Regions from separate parts of the Clostridium celatum genome, predicted to be linked through region 2. Evidence: riboswitches for the same ligand, from Rfam matches in the RefSeq annotation. Region 2 holds a riboswitch; the other holds the start of a gene.
The links. A riboswitch is a leader RNA that binds a small molecule or an ion and turns the genes downstream of it on or off. The one in region 2 is predicted to bind glycine.
Positions count from the first base shown of each region.

Region 1 (11,153 bases), on a different contig from region 2:
TGGGGGTAGATGTAATAGAAGCTGGCTTCCCAATATCATCCAATGGTGATTTTGAAGGTGTTAAGTTAATTGCAAAAAATATTAAAAATTCAACGGTAAATGCTTTAGCTAGAGCTAACAAATCAGATATAGATAGGGCATATGAAGCAATTAAATATGCTCCTAAAAAAAGAATACACACATTTTTAGCTACATCTGATGTTCATATGAAATATAAATTAAAAATGAGTGAAGAAGAAGTGCTAAAAAGGGCAACAGAAATGGTATCATATGCTAAAACACTAGTTGATGATGTAGAGTTTTCACCAGAAGATGGGTCAAGAACAAGAAGAGAATTTCTATATAAAGTTTTAGAAAATGTTATTGATGCTGGTGCAACTGTAGTTAATATTCCTGATACAGTAGGGTATTCAACTCCAAATGAGTTTGGAAAATTAATAAAAGACATAAAAGAAAATGTACCTAATATAAGTAAGGCAAAAATAAGTGTACATTGTCATAATGATTTAGGATTAGCAGTTGCAAATTCATTAGCTGCTATTGAAAATGGGGCAGAACAAGTAGAGTGTGCAGTTAATGGATTAGGAGAAAGAGCAGGCAATGCAGCTCTTGAGGAGATTGTAATGGCTCTTAGAACAAGAAAGGATATATATAAGTGTGATACAGGGATATCTACAGAAAGAATTTATAGAGTTTCAAGTATTGTTGCACATTTATCAGGGATATCAGTACAACCTAATAAGGCAATAGTAGGAGCAAATGCTTTTGCACATGAATCAGGAATACACCAAGATGGAGTGCTAAAAAATAGAGAAACTTATGAGATAATGACGCCGGAATCGGTAGGATTTAAAACTAATAATATGGTCTTAGGAAAACACTCAGGTAGACATGCGTTTGAAGATAGGATAATAGAGCTAGGATATAATTTAACTAAGGAACAATTAAATGAAGGTTTTAAAAAGTTTAAGGATTTAGCTGATAGAAAGAAGGAAATTTCTGATAAGGATATAGAAGCAATAATAAACCAAGGAGTAGTTTCAATTGAAGATTATTATAAGGTTGAAGTATTTAATGTTTCTACAGCTAAAAACATATCAGCAACAGCTACAGTAAAAATACTTTACAACGACATTGAAAAAGTAGAAGCAGCTTGTGGTGATGGACCAGTAAGTGCCCTTTATAAGGCCATAGAAAGGTCAATTGATATTAGTCCAGTATTAGAGGATTATTCTATACAAGCTATAACATCAGGTTCAGATGCGCTTGGTGAAGTTAAAGTTAAGTTATCCTTAGATGGTAAAAAAGTATTAGGTATGGGAATAAGTACAGATGTAATAGAGGCAAGTTTAATGGCATATATGAATGCATTAAATAAATTAAGAAATTAAAAAGATAAAAATGCTTGATTTTTTTTGAAAAGCTATATTATAATACCAATATAATTTAATATGTTCGGATGAAGGTAATGGGAGAGCGATTTAGAATCCACCGAAGAAGTAAATCTTTCAGGTATTAGGACCGTTACTGGACGAGCCTCTGGAGAGACTCAGATGAGAGCACCGAAGGAGCAAGGTTTAATTTTTATAATTAAATTGAAACTCTCAGGTAAAAGGACAGGGGATAAAGTATAGTAATAAGTGAATATTATAAATTAGTAATTTAAATAAATAATTATTAACTATAACGATGATAAGTATTTATAATAAATATTAGCATTTGTAGTTGTTATTAATTATTTATTTAAATAAAGCAATATACAAGATCTATAAGAACTTTTATATTAAAAATACTAGTTATAATCCTTACTTTTATAACTAACTTTAATCTCCTCCTAGAAATTTATTTTTAAGGGGGATTTTTTTATGGAATTTTTTAAAGAAATTGAAAATGTATTAAACAGTATTAATGGAATAGTATGGGGAGCACCTTTACTAATATTACTAGTAGGAACAGGTATTTATTTTACTTTTAAACTTGGGTTACTTCAAATTACTAAATTGCCACTTGCATTAAAATATTTATTTTCTAAAGATGATGAAGCAGATGATGAAGCAGCAGAAGGTGATGTATCAAGTTTTGCTGCACTTTGCACCGCATTATCAGCAACTATAGGAACAGGAAATATAGTAGGGGTTGCAACTGCTATATCTACAGGTGGGCCAGGGGCCTTATTTTGGATGTGGATAGCTGCTTTTTTTGGAATGGCAACTAAGTATGCTGAGGGTGTACTAGCTATAAAATATAGAGAAGTAGATGAAAATGGTCAAATGTCAGGTGGACCGATGTATTATATAGAAAAGGGTGTAGGAAATAAATTTTTAGCAAAGATGTTTGCTATATTTGGGGTTGCTGTTGCGTTACTTGGGATAGGAACATTTGGACAAGTAAAATCTATTTCATCAGCAGCTAAGATAAGTTTTAATATTCCAGTAGTAGTTACTGCAATAATTGTTACAGCGTTAGTTACGTTAGTTACTTTAGGAGGAATAAAAAGAATTTCATCAGTTGCAGAAAAAATAGTTCCTAGCATGGCAATATTATATATATTAGGAGCACTAATGGTTTTAATATTTAACTATAAAGCTATTCCAAATGCTATTAATTTAATTATAACTAGTGCATTTAATCCTAAGTCAGCTCTTGGAGGAACAGCAGGAATAACAGTTGCAATAGCAATTCAAAGAGGTGTTGGCAGAGGTGTTTTTTCAAATGAAGCAGGGCTTGGAAGTGCACCTATTGCATCAGCAGCAGCTAAGACAAAATCTCCAGTTAAGCAAGGGTTGATTTCTATGACAGGTACATTTATAGATACAATAATAATATGTACAATGACAGGACTTGCAATTATATTAACAGGAAGTTTTAATAGTGGGTTAGAAGGTGCAGAAATAACTACCTTAGCATTCCAAAGTGGATTGCCATTTGCTGTATTAGGAAAGTATGTGGTTAATATAGGATTAATATTTTTTGCATTCACAACTATAATAGGGTGGAATTATTATGGAGAGAGATGTATTGAATATTTAACTGGAGTAAAAGGAATAAAATTATATAAAATTGTATTTATAGCTTTTGTTGGTATAGGGCCATTTTTATCACTTGATTTAGTTTTTATAATAGCTGATATTGTTAATGGGTTAATGGCATTACCCAATTTAGTTGGATTAATAGCATTGAGACATGTTGTTATAAATGAAACTAATGAGTATTTTAAGAAAATTAAAAATGAAAGCAAAGATGAAAAAAGTAGTAAATTACAAATAAATTAAAAATAAGTATGCCTCAAAATTATAATTTACCAATTAGTCTTGAAGCTTTCCAAATAAAAAGCACACAGTAAGATTAAATGTTCTTATGGTGTGCTTTTATAATATTTGTTAATATAATTTATTTTTCACAAAGTACTAGCTATTTAGAGTCGGCTCCATTTTTTTATAATGATGAGAATATTATATTCTTGAAAAATATATATTTAATTATGAAAAGTTATTTAAATAAATTTTTATTGGGAGGGGACTATTGAAAGGAAATTTAATTTACAATGGAGTAGATAATTATAAAGCAATAGATAAGAGGGGAAATATAATAAATACAGTAATTATATTAAGTTTAGTTATTGTATTGATAATAAGTAGTGGTAATCTTTTGAAAAGATTAGTATTTACAAATAATATAGATGCTGGATACAATAATGAGGACTTACGATTAAGTGAAAATAATGAAAGTAATAAAAGTAATGAAAGCAATATAGAGGATAATACTGAAAAACAAGTATATGTAAATTCTTATTTAAATGAGGAAGAAAATAGCTTTATAAATTTAATATTAGATGGAGCAATAGAAAATTATAAAGAGTATAAAATTTTACCATCAATAACAATAGGGCAAGCTATATTAGAGTCTGGATGGGGAAAATCAGAATTGGCAGTAAGTCACAATAATTTATTTGGAATAAAAGCAGATTCAAGATGGGATGGTGCAGTAGCTGCTATAAATTCTAAAGAAAACTATAATGATAGTTATATATCAAACTTTAGAAAATATGATTCTATTGAGGAATCAATAGAGGATCATGGAAGGTTTTTATTTGATAGTGATAGATATAGAGATAATGGATTATTTGAAGGGAAGACTTATATAGAGCAAGCACAAGCTTTAGAAGATGCAGGATATAGTACAGCAAAAGATGAAAGTGGAGTGCCAATATATGCCGATAAATTAATAGCAATTATTGAGAAATATCACCTGATGGATTATGACAAACAAATTGTTTAATTATTTTCAGAATGATATCATAAATTTTTTGGCACCACAATTGTTTAAAATAATTTTAGTAGCGTTCTGTAAAAGTACGTTCATTTTGGATAATAGGGATTTTCTTTTGATAAAGTTCATCAACTCTAATGAAACGATTGCCTTTTTTTATAGTTCTTATAAATTTTTCAATTGATTCATCAGATCCTTGAACTTCAAGTTCTACCATACCATTATCCATATTTCTAACCCAACCAGTTAAATCTAATGGTTTAGCAGTCATAGAACAAAAAAATCTAAAGCCTACGCCTTGAACTCTGCCTTCTACAACTATGTAATATCTATTCATAAGCTCCTCCTTAAAATATAACTATATAAAAATTATAGCATATAAATAGTATTTCTAAGATTAAAAAAAGTATCATATACTTATATAGATAATTTAGCTTAAAGAGGGGTTACATGGAAAAAACTTTGGTTTTAATTAAACCTGATGCTGTAGAGCAAAATATAATTGGAAATATAATAAGCTTATATGAAGAAGCAAATTTAAAGGTTATTGCATTAAAGATGGAAAAAGTAAGTAGAGAAACTGCAGAAACTCATTATAAAGAGCATAAAGGTAAAGTATTTTATCAAGAATTAATAGACTTCATTACAAGAAGCCCTATATGTGCATTGATACTTGAGGGGGAAAATTGTATTGCTAAGGTGAGAGAAATAAATGGAGCAACAAAACCTGAAGAACAAAAGCCAGGTACTATAAGAAAGAAATACGCAAAGGGAATAACTGAAAATTGTGTACATGCTTCTGATTCTTTAGAGAGTTCAAAAAGAGAAATAAAGATATGGTTTCCTAATTTTAAAGGAGAATGATATATAGAAAGAATAAAATAAAAAAATAATGCAGAAACTTTTAAAGGTTTCTGCATTATTTTTTCTATTGAGAAAGGATTTCTGTAAAAGCAGATTCATATAATTTTAATGTCTGAGGATCTAAATCCGTAAAAACTTCACATCTTTCTAATACGGCATCAGAAGGATATGCAGCAGGATTATTTTTAACTTCATCATCTAATAATTCAAATGCACCTGTATTTGGAGTTGAATATTCAATATACTCAATATTTGTCTTTGCATTTTCAGGATCGCATAAGAAGTTTATGAAAGCTTCAGCGCCTGCTTTGTTTGGAGCGTCTTTTGGTATTGCAATTGCATCAAACCACTTATTTGAACCTTCATTTGGAACAACATATTTCATATCAGGATTTTGACTCATTATGTAAGAAGCATCTCCAGAGTAAACTACAGCTAATGCTTTTTCTCCAGATATCATATTATCTCTTACTTCATCAATAACGTATATAGGATTAGTTAAAGTTAATTGTTTTAATAAATCTTCTTTAGCTACATTTATTTCATCAGCGTTAGTTGAGTTAAGTGAATATCCATTCTTCACTAATGTAATTGCTAAAGAATCTCTTAATGAATTATACATATAAACATTATCTTTGTATTTTTCATTCCATAATATATCCCAACTAGTTACAGGTTCAGTAACAACTGTGCTATCATAAATAATACCTACTGTACCCCAAGTATATGGAACTGAATATTCATTTGTTGGATCATACGGAAGATTCTTAAATTTTTCGCCTATATATTTATAGTTAGGAATATTATTAAAATCTATTTTTTCAAGTAAATCTTCTTTAATCATTTTTTCAATCATGTAATCTGATGGAATTACTATATCGTAAGTTCCAGGATTAGTTTTAATTTTTTGATACATAATTTCATTTGTATCATAAGTTGAGTAATTTACTTTAATTCCTGTTTCATTTTCAAAGTCTTTAATTAAAGATTCATCAATATATTCTCCCCAGTTAAAAACATTGATAGTACCATTTTCGCCAGCACTATTATTAGAGCATCCAGCAAAAATGGAAGTTGTTAATAAAGCTGTTGCAATTAATGCAGTTAATTTTTTAAATCTTTTCATTTTATTCACCCCTTGAAGTAAATTCTTTTCTATTTACAATTAATAATAAAATAAGTACTGTTAAAAACATTAAAGTAGATAATGCATTTATTGAAGGGTTTATTCCCTTTCTAGCCATAGAGTAGATTTCTATTGAAAGATTAGTTACTCCAGGTCCTGTAGTAAAGAAACTTATTACAAAGTCATCAATAGACATCGTAAATGCCATTAATAGACCAGAAATAATACCAGGTTTTATTTGAGGTAATATTATTTTTCTCATTGCATAACCAGGAGTTGCTCCTAGGTCTAAGGCTGCTTCTGTTATGTTTGTAGGCAATTGCTTTAGCTTTGGTAATACTGATAATATAACATATGGGATATTAAAAGTAATGTGAGCTATAAGCATAGTCATAAATCCAAATTGTATATTTAAAAATGGCATAACAAATATGAATAAACTCATTAAAGATACACCTGTAACAATATCAGGATTTAATACTGGTAAATTATTTATATTTAATAAGGCTTTTTTAGGTAGCCCTTTCATTTTATGAATGCCAATTGCTGCAAATGTACCAATTATAGTAGCAACTACAGAGGCAATTACAGCTATTATTAGTGTGTACTTTAATGCTTCCATTATTCTTTGGTTTTCAAAAAGCTGGCTATACCATTTTAAAGTAAATCCACTCCATTTTCCCATTGATTTTGAATCATTAAAAGAAAATACCATTAAAGTAACTATTGGTGTATAAAGAAATATAAAGATTATAAATAAATAAAATCTCTTTATAAAGGATTCAAGTTTTTTCATCATAGGGAGCTTCCTCCTTCTTTATCATCAGCACCTTCAAACTTATTCATAAAGGCCATTGATAATAAAATTATTAACATCATAAATATTGCAATGGCAGAACCAAAGTTCCAATCATTCATTGTTGTATATTGTGTTTCAATTAAGTTACCAAGTAGCATGTATTGTCCACCACCTAGTATTCTAGAAATTACGAATGTAGATACAGCAGGCATAAATACCATTGTAATACCAGAAATTACACCAGGCATACTTAAAGGAAGAATGATTTTCATAAATATATGTTTTCTATCAGCGCCTAAGTCTGAAGCAGCATTTATCAAATCATTATCCATTTTTATAAGTACTGTATAAATAGGTAATATCATAAATGGTAAGAAGTTATAAATCATACCTAAAAGTACTGCAAAATCATTATAAAGAATATTAAATGGTCCAATTCCAAAGTTAGAAAAGAACGTATTAATAAGGCCATTTTTACCTAATATAGGTAACCAAGCGTAAGTTCTAAGTAAGAAATTCATCCACATTGGAACAATAAATAACATTATTAATATATTTCTTTTACCTTCACGCATTTTAGAAACTAAATAAGCAACTGGATAACCTAATATTAAACAACCTATTGTTGCTTTAAATGCTAAAACTAAGCTTCTCCAAAAAACTTTTAAATATATTGGATCCATTAATCTTTGAAAGTTCTCAAGTGAAAATTTATAATTATCACCTGACTTTACAGTAAAACTGAAGAAAACTACTATTAAAAGTGGAATAACAATAAAAAGTGAACTCCAGACGATATAAGGTGATGCTGGAAGAATACCTTGACTATTTTTCTTTTTCATTTTTAATCATTTACCTTTCTCATTATATGAATTGCTTCAGGATCAATAATTAAACCTACTGTACTACCAACTGTAGCATTTTTTGTATTATGTATTATCCACTTAGTATTTTCAGTTTCAACTTCTATTTCATAATGAACACCCTTAAATGTAACAGAATTAACTTTTCCTACTAATATTCCTTTTTCTACTGTTGTAATTTCTATGTCTTCAGGTCTTATAACAACATCTATTTTTTCATTTTTATCAAATCCGTTATCTACACATTCAAAAACTCTATTAGAAAATTCTACTTTATAGTCTTCTAACATAGTACCATCTAATATATTACTTTCACCTATGAAGTCAGCGACAAAAGCATTAGCAGGTTCGTTATATATATCCTCAGGACTACCCATTTGTTGAATAACTCCTTTATTCATTACAACGATAGTATCTGACATGCTTAAAGCTTCTTCTTGGTCATGAGTAACAAAAATAAATGTAATACCAAGTCTTTTTTGAATTTTTTTAAGTTCTAATTGCATTTCTTTTCTAAGTTTTAAGTCTAGAGCACCCAGTGGTTCATCAAGTAATAAGACTTTAGGTTCATTTACAAGAGCTCTTGCTATTGCTACTCTTTGTTGTTGTCCACCACTTAAAGAGTCAACAGAACGATTTTCAAAACCTTCTAATGCGACCATTTTTAACATTTCGTGAACTTTTTTATCAATTTCATTTTTAGGTAGTTTTTTTATCTTTAAGCCAAAAGCGATATTTTCATATATATTCATATGAGGGAATAATGCATACTTTTGGAAAACTGTATTTAACTGTCTTTTGTATGGTGGTAAGATAGATATATCTTTTCCATCAAAAAGAACTTTTCCATTATCGGCAGTCTCAAAACCAGCTATAATTTTAAGAGTTGTTGTTTTACCGCATCCACTTGGACCAAGTAAAGTTAAAAATTCATTTTCTTTTATATTTAAATTTAAATTATTTAAAACGGTGTTATCTCCATATGTTTTAGAAACACCTTGAATTTCAATAATATTTTGATTCAAAAAAAACACCTCTTTCTTTTATATTAAAATGATGGTGGAGTAGAAATCCAAATCACTTTAGCAGTTGTTTTACCATTATTACTAATGTAATGATTAGATTTTGGCTTAAAATAAAAACTTTCATTTTTCTTTACTTTGTAAGATTTATCACCAAGATGTAGTACTATACTACCAGATAAAACATAGCCAAACTCTTCACCTTCATGGGGTTCTTCTTCTATATATTTTCCACCAGGTTCAAGAGTTATCATAATAGGTTCCATTTCATTTTTTTGTGCATTTGGAACAAGCCACATAAGAGTATATTTTAAATCAGTATTTTCTGTTTCAAACATATCTTCATATGTATAAGTAATTTTTTCATCTTTATCATCATTAAAGAATTCTTTAAGGTTTGTCCCTAATATTTCAAGAATATCTATTAGAGTGGCAATAGATGGAGAAGTTAGATCATTTTCAAGTTGAGAAATAAATCCCTTTGATAATTCACATCTATTAGCAAGATCTTCTTGTGTTAGTCCCTTTTCAATTCTCATTCGTTTTATTTTATCACCAATTTCCACAATTTCACCTCGCCTTTCAAGTAGTTTAGTAGTAACTATTACTAAACAAAAGGTTTAAAATTACTAAACAACAAATGATATTATATATATTTATGAGTAAAAAATCAATAAAATTTGTAAAATTTTAAAGTTTATAAATATGCTTATAAAATAAAGCTTTAAAGGGAGTTTAACTTAAAGTGAGTTTAACAATAATACATTAAAAGTTTACTTGTACTAAGAAAGTTAAAATGAGTATAAAAATATTTGAAATTACAAATTGTGTAAAAAATTATTTGGTACATAATAATGATAATATAAGATTAGTTATAAAGTTATATTTGGTAAATGATTAATGATTTATACTATTTTTATAATTAAATTAGATAAAAGAATTTTATATATTTATGTAAATAATAATTATTATTAAAAAATAATAAAAGGTAGGTATTAACAAAATTTTTATATGGGTGTATAATAATGTTATTATGTTAAAACGGAGGATGGATTATGATAAAAGGAACGATACATTCAATTGAAACTATGGGCTTAGTAGATGGTCCAGGTATAAGAGTAGTAGTGTTTATGCAAGGGTGTGCTTTAAGATGTCAATATTGCCATAACCCAGATACATGGGCTAATAAGTGTGAAGAATCATTAGAATTAACTCCAGAAGAGTTAGTTAATAAAATTGCAAGATTTAGAAGTTATTTTGAAAGATCAGGTGGTGGGGTAACTTTCTCAGGTGGGGATCCATTAAGACAGCCAGAATTTTTAAAGGAAGCTTTAAAGCTATGTAAGAAGCAAGGTATACATACAACACTAGATACTTCTGGAGTTGGTTTTGGAGATTATGAAGAAATATTAAAGTATACTGACTTAGTTCTTTTTGATGTTAAGCATTTAACTGAAGAAGGATATAAAGATATGACAGCTGTGAAAATAGATGAAAGCTTAAAATTCTTAGAAGCATGTAAGAAGTGTGGAACTAAACTATGGATAAGACAAGTGGTTGTTCCGGGTATGACAGACAGTGAAGAATATATTACAGAATTAGGTAAGTTCATTAAGACTTTAGATAATGTTGAGAAGGTAGAATTACTTCCATATCATTTATTAGGCGTTAATAAGTATGAAACTATGGGATTAAAGTATAGATTAGATGGAACTCCAGCAATGGATAAGGATAGATGTAAAGAATTATATAAATTATTAGATTTTAATAAATAGGCAAAATAGAGATATTCTTGAGAGAGGATATCTCTATTTTTGATTTTAAATGTAGTATTTTTTAAATTTGACTTGAGAAGAATCCAGGTTTAATTAATTTTTTCTTCATTCCCTCAATTACTAAAAGATATACAGCTGCTGTATCAAATCTTGCATCGTGGTAATTTCCACTACCCTGGAAAAGTTCATCTGCCTTTTTAGCAATTTGATCATCAGAAATTCCAAGATAATTAATAACTTCAGATAATTTTGGATTTTTTATACCATTACCATTCACAGAAGGGATATTACAAATGTTTTTATAATATGCCATTGTACAGAAAGTTTTCTTTGGCTCCCAAGTGCTATCAATCATACCAGCTTCATATAATGAATTGACTTCGTGCTTTAAAAATTTAACATCAAATTGAACATTATGACCAATTACAAAGTCTG
Region 1 covers NZ_JAJKGM010000002.1:98,300-109,452, forward strand. Annotated here, with positions in the region: gene LPC13_RS01670 (2-isopropylmalate synthase) at 1-1,391, shown strand, start outside; glycine riboswitch at 1,460-1,534, shown strand; glycine riboswitch at 1,535-1,629, shown strand; gene LPC13_RS01675 (alanine/glycine:cation symporter family protein) at 1,866-3,272, shown strand; gene LPC13_RS01680 (glycoside hydrolase family 73 protein) at 3,523-4,278, shown strand; gene LPC13_RS01685 (acylphosphatase) at 4,334-4,606, opposite strand; gene ndk (nucleoside-diphosphate kinase) at 4,720-5,133, shown strand; gene LPC13_RS01695 (ABC transporter substrate-binding protein) at 5,198-6,259, opposite strand; gene LPC13_RS01700 (ABC transporter permease) at 6,261-7,058, opposite strand; gene LPC13_RS01705 (ABC transporter permease) at 7,055-7,900, opposite strand; gene potA (spermidine/putrescine ABC transporter ATP-binding protein) at 7,903-8,946, opposite strand; gene LPC13_RS01715 (helix-turn-helix domain-containing protein) at 8,970-9,509, opposite strand; gene pflA (pyruvate formate-lyase-activating protein) at 9,999-10,718, shown strand; gene LPC13_RS01725 (3'-5' exonuclease) at 10,780-11,153, opposite strand, start outside.
Region 1: it holds a riboswitch for glycine, as region 2 does, so the genes downstream of both, LPC13_RS01675 (alanine/glycine:cation symporter family protein) here and LPC13_RS00240 (trimeric intracellular cation channel family protein) in region 2, are expected to answer to the same signal.

Region 2 (11,153 bases):
CTAAGGGTGTTCTTATTATTTTATAGAGTATATTGTATTGCTAATGTGGAGTTAATGGTTATAACTACTATTTAATATTTAAATTAATATTGATATACTAATAAGTGAAACTTTAAATTTGTAATTTAGTTAAAGTTATAATTAATTAAAATATGGAGAAGATAATATGGATTGTTTTAATATTTTAGGAATAAAGGAAGGTGCGTCGAAAGAGGAAATAAGACAAGCCTATGAAAAGCAAGTTAATAAATTTAATAATGAAGTACGTGATAAGAAAAAATTAGATAAGTTTTTAAGTTTATTTAAAGCAGCTTATGATGAATTAATGAAAGAGTTTGAAGAGAAAGAATTAGAAGAGAAAATAATTAAGAATATAGAAGAAGAGTATACAAACAATAAAGGTTTGAATGAAAATGAAGAAATTAAAGAAGCTGAAAAAAAGGTTGAAGAAAATTATGATTTAGATTGTACTGTTAAAATGAGTGCAGAAGAAATTCAAGAAATAATAAGGAAATCTAAAGAAAATACATTAACAGAAAGACATATAGCAATATCTAAAGAGGAGTTTTTATCTTTAGATGACAGTGAAGACGAAGAAATTGTAGAAATTAGAAAAAGAAATAATAAAAATAAACCAATAAAGAGTAAGGCTAAGAAAAAGAATAATAAAAATAATACCAAAGAGAAGAAAGAAAACAAAAATTATACAGAGAAAAATAGTAATGATAGTGATGAAAATAATTATATAAATAGAATGAAAAATAATGAGTTTTCAGAAAATAAAAATGTAGATGAAAAACAAAGCAAAGTCAAAGGACAAAAGGTTGTTGTCAAAAAAAGTAGTGATAATAACAAAATTTTAAATTTAATAAAGGTTCCATTTAAGATATTAGTAATACCGGTAATATTAATCTTATCAATAATTATATTTTTATTTAAGATAATTAATTTAACATGTTTTTTAGTATCTAAGGTAATAATAGTTGGAGCAATAGGAATAGCAGCAATACATGGATATCAAATTTATATTGGTCACCCTATGCAATGGGAAATATTCGCTCTTTGTGCATTAGCAACAATAGTAGCATTTTTCTTACCTACTATAGTTAGAGTAGTTCCTAATATGTTAGGAAAAATAAATACTAGCTTAAAGAATTTTGCATTTTAAATAAAGTGAAAGTATGGTTTTAAACTTTAAGTAGTTAAATTAAAATCATAAATGGCAAATTAATTAATAAATTCAGGAAAAAGAATTTTTAATAATTAATTTGCCATTTTACTTTTATATTTAGATAACGGTATATATTGGTTTTTAGTATGGGTTATAATATATTATTATAATTCAAGCTTTAATTTATAATTAACTAAAGCACTCTTTTTCGGCTGTTTTTATATTTTTAGGTGTATTTTGCCATAGGCCTTGTTTATATCTAGTAAAGCCATAAATACAAATAATAAGATTACTAAAGCTCATAGAAAACCAAATTCCAATAGAACCTACGTTAGTAAAATATTTAAACAGTAAAATCATTGGTATTCTAACAAACCACAATCTTCCGATTTCCATTCCCATAGAATATTTTGTATATCCAGATCCTTGAAAGATTCCTTGAAAAACGCTAAACATTCCCATAAGAGGCATTGAAAAAAGTATATAAGTTAAATAAGTAAGTCCTTCTTCAATTACCTTTAAATCATCTTTTGATTGCATAAAAAAGTTTATAATAGCATCATTATTTATGTACATTATTATGGAGCCAATAACAGTAATTATAATTACTATTATAGAAGCTTTATTAAATGCATCTTTTATTCGTTTAATATTTCCATTACCTAAATTTTGCCCAGTTATAGTAACAAGGGCAGAACCAAATCCCATTGCTGGTTGTGAAATTAATGATGTGATTTTATTTACCATACCAAATGCTGCCATAGTACTGGTGCCATAGGAAGCTATAAAGCTATTTAAAACTATAAAACCTAGAGCAGAACCGGATTGACCAATTGATGATGGTACAGCTATAGAAAGTATTTCTTTTATAAGCACAAAATCCAATTTAAAATTTTTAAATGATGGCTTTAATGGTGATGTACTTTTCTTTAAAATAAAAAATGCCATTACACATAAGATAAATTTAGATAAAAGAGTTGCATAAGCAGCACCTGCAATACCCATTTTTAAAGGAAATATAAAAATAGGATCTAAAACTATATTTATAATAGCGCTAATTCCACTAAGTAATGTTGGAAGGGTAGTATTACCTTGAGCAATCATTATTGAGTTAAAAACAAAGTAAAAAAATAAAAATGGCAAAGACAAAAAAGTAATTCTAAGATATATATTACTGAAATGAGCTAAGTCACCACTTGCACCCATTGCTCTAACAAATAATGGTGTTAAAATAAAACCTATTATAGTAAATATTACAGAAGTTAATAGAGAAATTGCAAATAATTGAGCAGAATATTTTTTACCTTCTTTTGCTTTATTAGCACCAATTAATATAGATAAAAGAGCAGTTCCAGCAATAGAAATTCCTGAACCTATTGAAATAAATAGAAAATCAACAGGCCATACAAAAGATGTAGCTGCAAATTCAACAGAACCAATCATACTAACCCAAAATCCATCTGCCATATTATAAAGACATTGAATTATATTATTAGCCATAATTGGAATAGCAAGTGTAACTAATACTTTATAAATGTTTCCCTTTAAAATAAGATTTTTTCTTCTTTGTAAATCCATAAAATAAGCCCCCTTTAGTATACAATATTTCTATTATATAACATTAATGAAATAAAGTGTATAAAATGAGTGGCGGATAGTGGAAAAAATATCATAAGTATATTATAATTAGAAAAAAATATGGAGGTATAGATATGAATATAGCTTGGATTGGAACTGGGGTTATGGGAAGTTCTATGGCAATAAATTTAAAGAAGAGTGGACATAATGTATCTGTATATAGTAGAACACTTTCAAAGTGTGAACCTTTAAGGGAATACGGTATTGAAGTTAAAGACAGTATTAAAGAATGTGTTAAGGATGCAGATGCAGTATTTACTATTGTTGGCTATCCAAAGGATGTAGAAGAGGTTTATTTAGGGAAAGAAGGAATATTTGAATATGCAAGAGAAGGTGCATATTTAGTAGATATGACAACATCATCACCACTTTTAGCAAAGAAATTATATGAAAAGGGAAATAAATTTCATATTTTAGATGCGCCAGTTTCAGGCGGAGATATTGGAGCAAAGAATGCTACTTTATCTATTATGGTGGGTGGAAACAAAGAGGATTTTGAATATATGTATAATGTATTTGAATGCATGGGAAAAAATATAATTTATCTTGGAGAAGCAGGTAGTGGACAAAACTGTAAAGCTTCTAATCAAGTAGCCATAGCAGGAACTATAGCTGCAGTAGCAGAATCTATAATTTATGCTAAAAAGTCAGGACTTGATCCTAAAACAGTTTTAGATGCTATATCAAAAGGTGCAGCTGGTAGCTGGCAACTACAAAATAATGGTTATAAAATGATAGAAAAAGATTATGAACCAGGATTTTTTAATAAGCATTTTATAAAAGATATGAAAATAGCTAAAGAGGTAATGGATGAAAAAGGTGAAAGCCTTCCTGTACTTAATAAAGTATTAGAAATGTATGAAGAATTAGCTAAGAAAAATTTTGAAGATAAAGGTACTCAAAGTATTATAGAGGAATATCTATAAAGAAGTAAACTAACTTAAATATAGGCTATTAAAAGCAAGTAAATATTAAGATAAATTTAATCACTTTGTAACATAATTGACAAATTTATGTTCTATAATGTATACATAGAGGTGATTAATTATGGGGAAAAATTTAAAATTTGTAAATGAAAAGCATGAGAAAAATTATATAAGTTTAATTAATAAATTTGTTAGTAAAATAAATAAGGATATTGATGTAGTATTAAAATTAATTAGTATTGATGAAGTTTATAATATTGCAAAGGAATATATAAAAGGAACAACTATAGAGTTTAAAGAATTATTAAATGATTCAAGAATGACAAACACAGCATTATTTATAGGAGAGCTAGCATATAGCTTTTTAATTAAGAAGTTTGCAGTAAAATCCATATCAAGTACAAGAAATTTAGATACGGATACAAGAAATTTTATTATTAACTTATTAGATTCATATGCAACCCTCGATAAGCAGAAAATTAGTTGTGCATAAATCATAAGTTTTGAAATGTAAATAATTTAATAATGCTGTTTAAGTAATGTTAGTAATGGCAAATGAAAGATTAAATTTTCTTAGAAAATATAAATCTTCATTTGCCATATTTATTTGAAATAAAATTATTGCTTTATAGGTTTTTATTATTGATTTCAGCAGATAATAAAGTTTAAAAGTAGTTGAATACATTAGTCAAATTAATTTACAAACTGATAAAGTATTTTAATTAAAGATAAGGAGAGATAAAAAATGAAAAAGTGTATGTATTGCAAAAAAGAGTTAAATAAGGATTATGTAGATAATAAAATAGGAGTATTTTGCTCAGAAGAACATTATGATAAATATTTAAGTGAGCTTAGTGTTGAAGAATATATAGAGTTACAAACTTCTATATGTGTATGTAGTGATGAATAGTTAAGTAAATTTTATATAAAAATATTGAATTGATAAAAAGATTTTATTATAATTTAAAGGTATTTCGTTGATAAATTTGGGAGATACTGTTTTAATTCAGAGCCGAAGGGGAAAGTGCGGCAAACTCTCAGGCAAAAGGACCAAATTTTGAGAAAACTCTGGAAAGCTCATATAAGACACCGACGAAGCAATCTTAAATGTAGTAAGAGAATCTTTCAGGTAAAAAGACAGAGGCGCAATTATTTTAATAATTAGTCTTAATCTATATTTTTAAGGGGGATTTTAGTTGGACTACATTGCTATTTTAGAGTATATTGGTGTTTTTGCTTTTGCAGTATCAGGAGCTATTGTTGCTATAGAAGAAGAGTTCGATATTTTTGGAATATATATAATAGCTATAATTACAGCAATGGGTGGAGGAGTATTAAGAGATATAGTTACTAATGTTGGTATACCGGTATTTTTTACTAGCTATAAAACTATACCATTTATTATAGCAGGAGCATTACTTGCTATAATATTAAAAGGAAAAGTTAAGTATAAAAATTTATTTATGTTTATTGATGCATTAGGATTAGCTGCATTTTTTGTATCAGCAGCAAGTAAGGCAATAGAAAGTAATTATAATTTTATGGTTTTTTCATTTGTAGCTGGAATAACTGGAGTTGGTGGTGGAGTACTTAGAGATATTATAACTAATAGAAAACCACAAATATTTAAAAATGATATTTATTGTGTTGCAGGAGTTATAGGTGTAACTATATTATGGTTTATTTATCCAGTGGTAGGATTGGAAACAGCTCAATTCATATCTTTAATAATTATAATAGCTATTAGGGTAATAAGCTATCATAAGGAAATTAACCTACCGGTTATAAGTGCATAAATTTAAAAAAAGACTAATATTAAAATAGGATAAAAGCAATTATATAAATAATAAAATAAATTTATTTGTTAAAGTTGGACAAAAAGTGATTATGTAACTTAATTAAATGTTATATAATCACTTTTTGTTTTTTTTTATTGTAAGAAAATTTTAAGAAAATCTTAAAGGAAAAAATAAGAAGATAAAGGAAAAATGGGGTAAAATATAATATGAAGTATATAAATAACAAATAGTGTGAAATGGGGGAGCTTAATGAAAAAAGGAAAAAGTAAAAAAATATTTAGCTATATATTACTAATTTTTATTTTTAACTTAATAATGCCTAATATACAGGTTAGTGCAAATGAAAAGAATAGTAATTATAAAGTAACTATAGATTATGGAATTGATGGTAAATATAGAGCTCAAAAGTATATGCCTATAGGTATTAATGTAGAGAATTTATCAGAAGATTTTAATGGAGAAATTGAGGTAAGAGTAGCTAGTGATTCACAAGGTGGATATGATGCATATGCTAAAGAAGTAAATGCTAAAGCAGGCGAAAATATAAATGTATCAATTCCAGTAAAGTTTATTGAAAATTCAACTAAAGGAACTATATGTTTAATTAATAATAATAAAGTAGTTTATGAAAAAGAATTATTACTTTTTTCAGGGCGAATTAATGATGCAAATGTTTTTACAGGGCTATTAACTGATGATGCAACAGCATTAGGTTATTTAGGAGAAATATCCTTTAATACCTCTTATTCAACAGCTGGAAAAATTAATACTGTTAATTTAAATTCAGATATTATAGGAAATAATTATTTAAATATTGATGGTTTAGATTTAATAATAGTAAATAATTATAATATGGCAAATTTAAAAAAAGAACAATATGATGCTTTAAATACTTGGGTAAATAATGGAGGAACATTATTAATATCAGCAGGAGCTAATGAGAGTAAGACTATAAATAATATAGACAAAAGCTTTTTAAATATTTCTTCAAATGGAACTAATGAGAAGAATGTAAAGTTAATAAATGAAAGTTTAAATTTAATATTATCATCATTGAATATAGATGATGCAAATGTAGTATATGGAGAAAATGGTCAAGAGTTAGTATATTCTAAGAAAAAGGGAAGTGGTGAAATTTTAATAACTACTTTTGATATAGGCACAGAACCTTTTATATCTTCTAAAGATGCAAGTAGCCTAATGCAAAATATATTAACTCCAATATTTGATAAAGTTTATGAGAATATAACTCAAAATAATTATTGGAATTACAGTTATGGAATTAATTCTATATTAAATTATATACCAGTAGAAAATATATTAAGCACAACTACTGTTGTAATAATACTAGCTATATATGCAATTACAGTAGGAATAGTGCTTTATCTAGTTTTAAAAATGGTAAAAAGAAGAGATTTAACTTGGGTTATACTACCAGTATTAGCAATTGCTTTTACAATATTTATTTACTTAATTGGTGGGAAAATGAGAGTAAATGATGTAATTTTAAACTCTTTAAATATTATTTCTGTAAATGAAGATGGAAAAGGTGAAGTAAATGGTTATTTAGGAATTGGTAGTAAGTATAAAGATAATCTTGTAATAGAAAAAGATGAAAATTTAGAAATGAAATATATAAATAGTGATAATTACTATTATGGAGAAGCTGGAAATGAATCAATAACAAAATTAAGAGTGAAGACAACTTATAGTAATAATAATTCTTACTTTACTTTTTCAGATACTGATGCTTCAGATATAAAAACATTTAAAGTAAAGGGAGAAGAAGTTTTTATACCTAAATTTGAAGGAGATTTTAACTTAAAAGATGGCACTTTAAATGGTAGTATAAAAAACAATTTAGACACAGACGTTAATAGATTATTAGTAGTAACAGGTAATAATATTTGGGATTTAGGCCAAGTAAAAAGTGGTGAAGAAATAAAAATAGAAAATTTAAAATCTTCAAGTACTAGTGGTTTAGAAAGTTATTCATCAATTATGACTGATGAATACTATCAATCAAGATGGGATAAAAGCAAGGATGAAAATGATCCTAAGTATAAATATGTTTTAAGATATTCTAATTTATTAAATGTATTAAGTAGTAATGAATATTTTAATAGTATTTCAAAAATTATTGCAATAACAGATATGCCTGTAGAATATGGATTAAATTTAGGAAAAAAATCAGTATCTAAATTTAATACAACAGCAATAATTCAAGATATAGGTATAAACTTTAAAGATGATGAAGGGAATATTAATTTCCCAGAAGGATATTTTAATCCAGAATTAAATTCTTTAGATAATAATGCTTATGTTGATAGTTATAATGGATTTGTTTATGGACAAGGAGAAGTAATCTTTGATTATAAAATTGATGAAAATATAGATATTAAAGAGGTTACTTTTAAAGTTGGAACTGATAGATGGGGATATGAATATGGAAGAAATGGTGAGTATTACATCTATAATTACAAAAGTAATGAATATGAAAAATTCTTATTATCATCAGGAAGCTATAAAGTAGATGAAATTTCAAATTATACTTTAAATAATGTAATTAAAGTAAAGCTTGAAGTTAATAGAGATAAGGAAGATAGTATGGCTCCTAAAATAGTTGTAAAAGGGGTGGAGAAATAATGCTAGTTATAAAAAATCTTGAAAAATCTTATGGCAATTTTAAAGCTTTAAATGGATTGAATTTAGAAATAAAAAAGGGTGAAATATTTGGATTTATAGGACCTAATGGGGCAGGAAAAAGTACTACTATGAAAATTATTTCAGGACTTTTATCACCAGACAGTGGAGAGGTTTATGTTGATGGAATTGATGCTATAAAAAACAATAGAGCATTAAAAGATAAAATTGGATATATGCCAGACTTTTTTGGAGTTTATGATAATTTAAAGGCAATTGAATATCTTGAGTTTTATGCATCTATTTATGGAATTATAGGAGAAGATGCAAGAAAACTTTCTATGGATTTATTAGAGCTTGTTAATTTAAAGGATAAGGCTGATGCATATGTTGATGGATTATCTAGAGGTATGAAGCAAAGATTATGTTTAGCAAGATGTTTAGTTCATAATCCAGAACTTTTAATCTTAGATGAACCAGCATCAGGGATGGATCCAAGGGCTAGATATGAAATGAAGGGGATTTTAAGAAATTTAAAGGATATGGGAAAAACAATTATAGTTTCATCTCATATATTACCTGAACTTGGAGAAGTATGTACAAATATAGGAATAGTTAAAGGTGGAACTATAGTATGTCAAGGAACTGTAGATGAAATTATGACAAGGGCAGCAGGAGCATCCCCTATAGTATTTACTGTTATGGATAAAGAAGAAGAGGCTATTAAAATATTAAAAGAATTACCTAATATTTCTGATATTAAAGTTGATGGTAATAAGATAACTGCAAGTGTAAGTGGAGATGATATTGAAGTATGTAATGTTTTAAAAGCATTAGTATTAAAAGATATACCAGTTTTAAATTACAGTAGATCAGTTGGAAATTTAGAAGATGTATTTATTCAAATAACAGCAGATAGTGATGAAGAGTAGGGGGGAGAAATAGTGAGATTAAATCCAGTTTTAAGAAATGAAAGCAAGCTTGCAGTAAGAAGTATAAAATTTACATTAATGATATTTGCATATATAGCAATATTATCAGTTGCAGCAGTAATTTACTATAACTCATTGAATTCAGAGGTTTTTGTTAACGGATTAAACCTACAATCATCAGTTATGTTTTATGTAGTAATGGCTATTGGTCAAGCTGTACTATTAATGTTTATAGTACCATCATTAACATCAACAGCAATATGTTCAGAACGTGAAAAACAAACTTTAGATATATTACTATCATCAAAATTAACGCCACTTCAAATTATAGTTGGAAAAGTTTTTGCTTCATCATTAAGAGTCATAGTACTTATAATATGTACAATGCCTTTATATGCAATATGTTCATTAATAGGAGGCGTGAAATTAAGCAATATTATAGAACTTATAATATTCTTTATAGTAAATACAATATTTGTAGGCTCTATAGGGGTTTTTGTATCAACATATGTAAAAACATCAAAGGTAGCAACCGCATTAAGTTATGGATTAGTATTATTTATTTATGTAGGAATAATAGTTATTGCCTGGGCAATATTTATTATTTCAATGATGAAATTAAGTTCTAGTGGAACAATGATAAGCGATATGCCTAAGGTTTCACCAATAGTTTATTTAAGTCCAGTAGCTGGCTTTGCAAGCTTGCTTATAAATCAAGTGGGATTAGGGGCAGAATTTAATTATATGTTAATTGAACTTGGAATGAATCAAAATACTGAATATATTTCTATAGTAGTACAATTAGTTCTTTCAGCAATATTTATATATTTAGCAGCTATTAAGCTTAATCCACTTAATAAGAATTTTAGAAAAAAATCTAAAAAAGTAAAGGAGTAGTAATATGAATTCTTTAGATAAAGCTATTTTAGATTTTATAAATAAAGCATCTAAAAGAATTAAAGCAAACTTCTTAATAAATTTGAGCATAGTGGCATTAAAGATGCTACTATGCTTAATATTTAGCTTACTATTAATATCACTATTTATAACAATTCCATATGTAGAAGAAATTTCTTTAGGGATATTAGTGGTGGGATTAATAATTGCTTTAATATATGGAGTTATAAAGGCTCCAAACAAAGAGAAAGTTTCTTTAATTGTAGATTCAAAGGGATTAAATGAAAGGCTTATTACATCATTAGAGCTTATAAACTGTGAGGATAATATAGCAATAGCTCAAAAGAAGGATACAGTAGATAAAATTAAAAACTTTAATATTAAAAAGAATTTAAGAATTAGTATAGATAAAAAACAAGTATTATTATCTTTAGGGCTTATATTAATGTGTATTTTAGTTATGTTTGTGCCAACAGCATCAAGAAAAAATGCAAAAAATATAAGAGAATTTAATAAAATGCAAAATGCAATAATAGAAAAAGTTGAAAAAGAAAAGAATGAAATAGAAAAATCAGAGGATTTATCAGATATAGAAAAAGAAGAGATTAAAAAGATTCTAGAAGAGGCAGAAAAAGAATTAAAAGAAAGTGAAAAGCAGTCTGAAATAAATAAAACCTTAGAGAGATTAGAAAAGAAGCTGGAAGATAAAAAGGAAAAATTATCTTCAGATAAAGCAAAGGAAACTTTAGAAAAAACTAAAAAAGACTTATTAGATGATTTCAACAAAGAAAAAGAGACTAATGCAAAAAAAGATGTTAATAAATTAGTAAATGAATTAATGAAAAAAGAAGAAAGTAAGGATTTAGGTGAAGCTATATTAAAGGGAGATGAAGAGGCAGTAAATAAAGAATTAAAAGAGCTAGAAAATAAATTATCAACAATGAGTAGTTCAGAATTAAGTGCTCTTTCAGAAGCTTTAAAAAATGCGGCTTTAGATATAAGTGATGAGGATTTACAAGAGGCATTAAAAAATGCTTCAAGTGCAGTTTTAGATAAAAATATTGATGCAGAAAGCTTATCACAGGCTATTACAAATTCAGTGAATAATAGTAATGGAACAAGTAATAATTCAAGTAATCAACAATCA
Region 2 covers NZ_JAJKGM010000001.1:55,206-66,358, forward strand. Annotated here, with positions in the region: gene LPC13_RS00215 (J domain-containing protein) at 167-1,168, shown strand; gene LPC13_RS00220 (MATE family efflux transporter) at 1,361-2,749, opposite strand; gene LPC13_RS00225 (NAD(P)-dependent oxidoreductase) at 2,884-3,735, shown strand; gene LPC13_RS00230 (hypothetical protein) at 3,857-4,228, shown strand; gene LPC13_RS00235 (hypothetical protein) at 4,481-4,645, shown strand; glycine riboswitch at 4,713-4,798, shown strand; glycine riboswitch at 4,802-4,878, shown strand; gene LPC13_RS00240 (trimeric intracellular cation channel family protein) at 4,932-5,531, shown strand; gene LPC13_RS00245 (type 1 glutamine amidotransferase family protein) at 5,784-8,180, shown strand; gene LPC13_RS00250 (ABC transporter ATP-binding protein) at 8,180-9,109, shown strand; gene LPC13_RS00255 (ABC transporter permease) at 9,122-10,006, shown strand; gene LPC13_RS00260 (hypothetical protein) at 10,011-11,153, shown strand, end outside.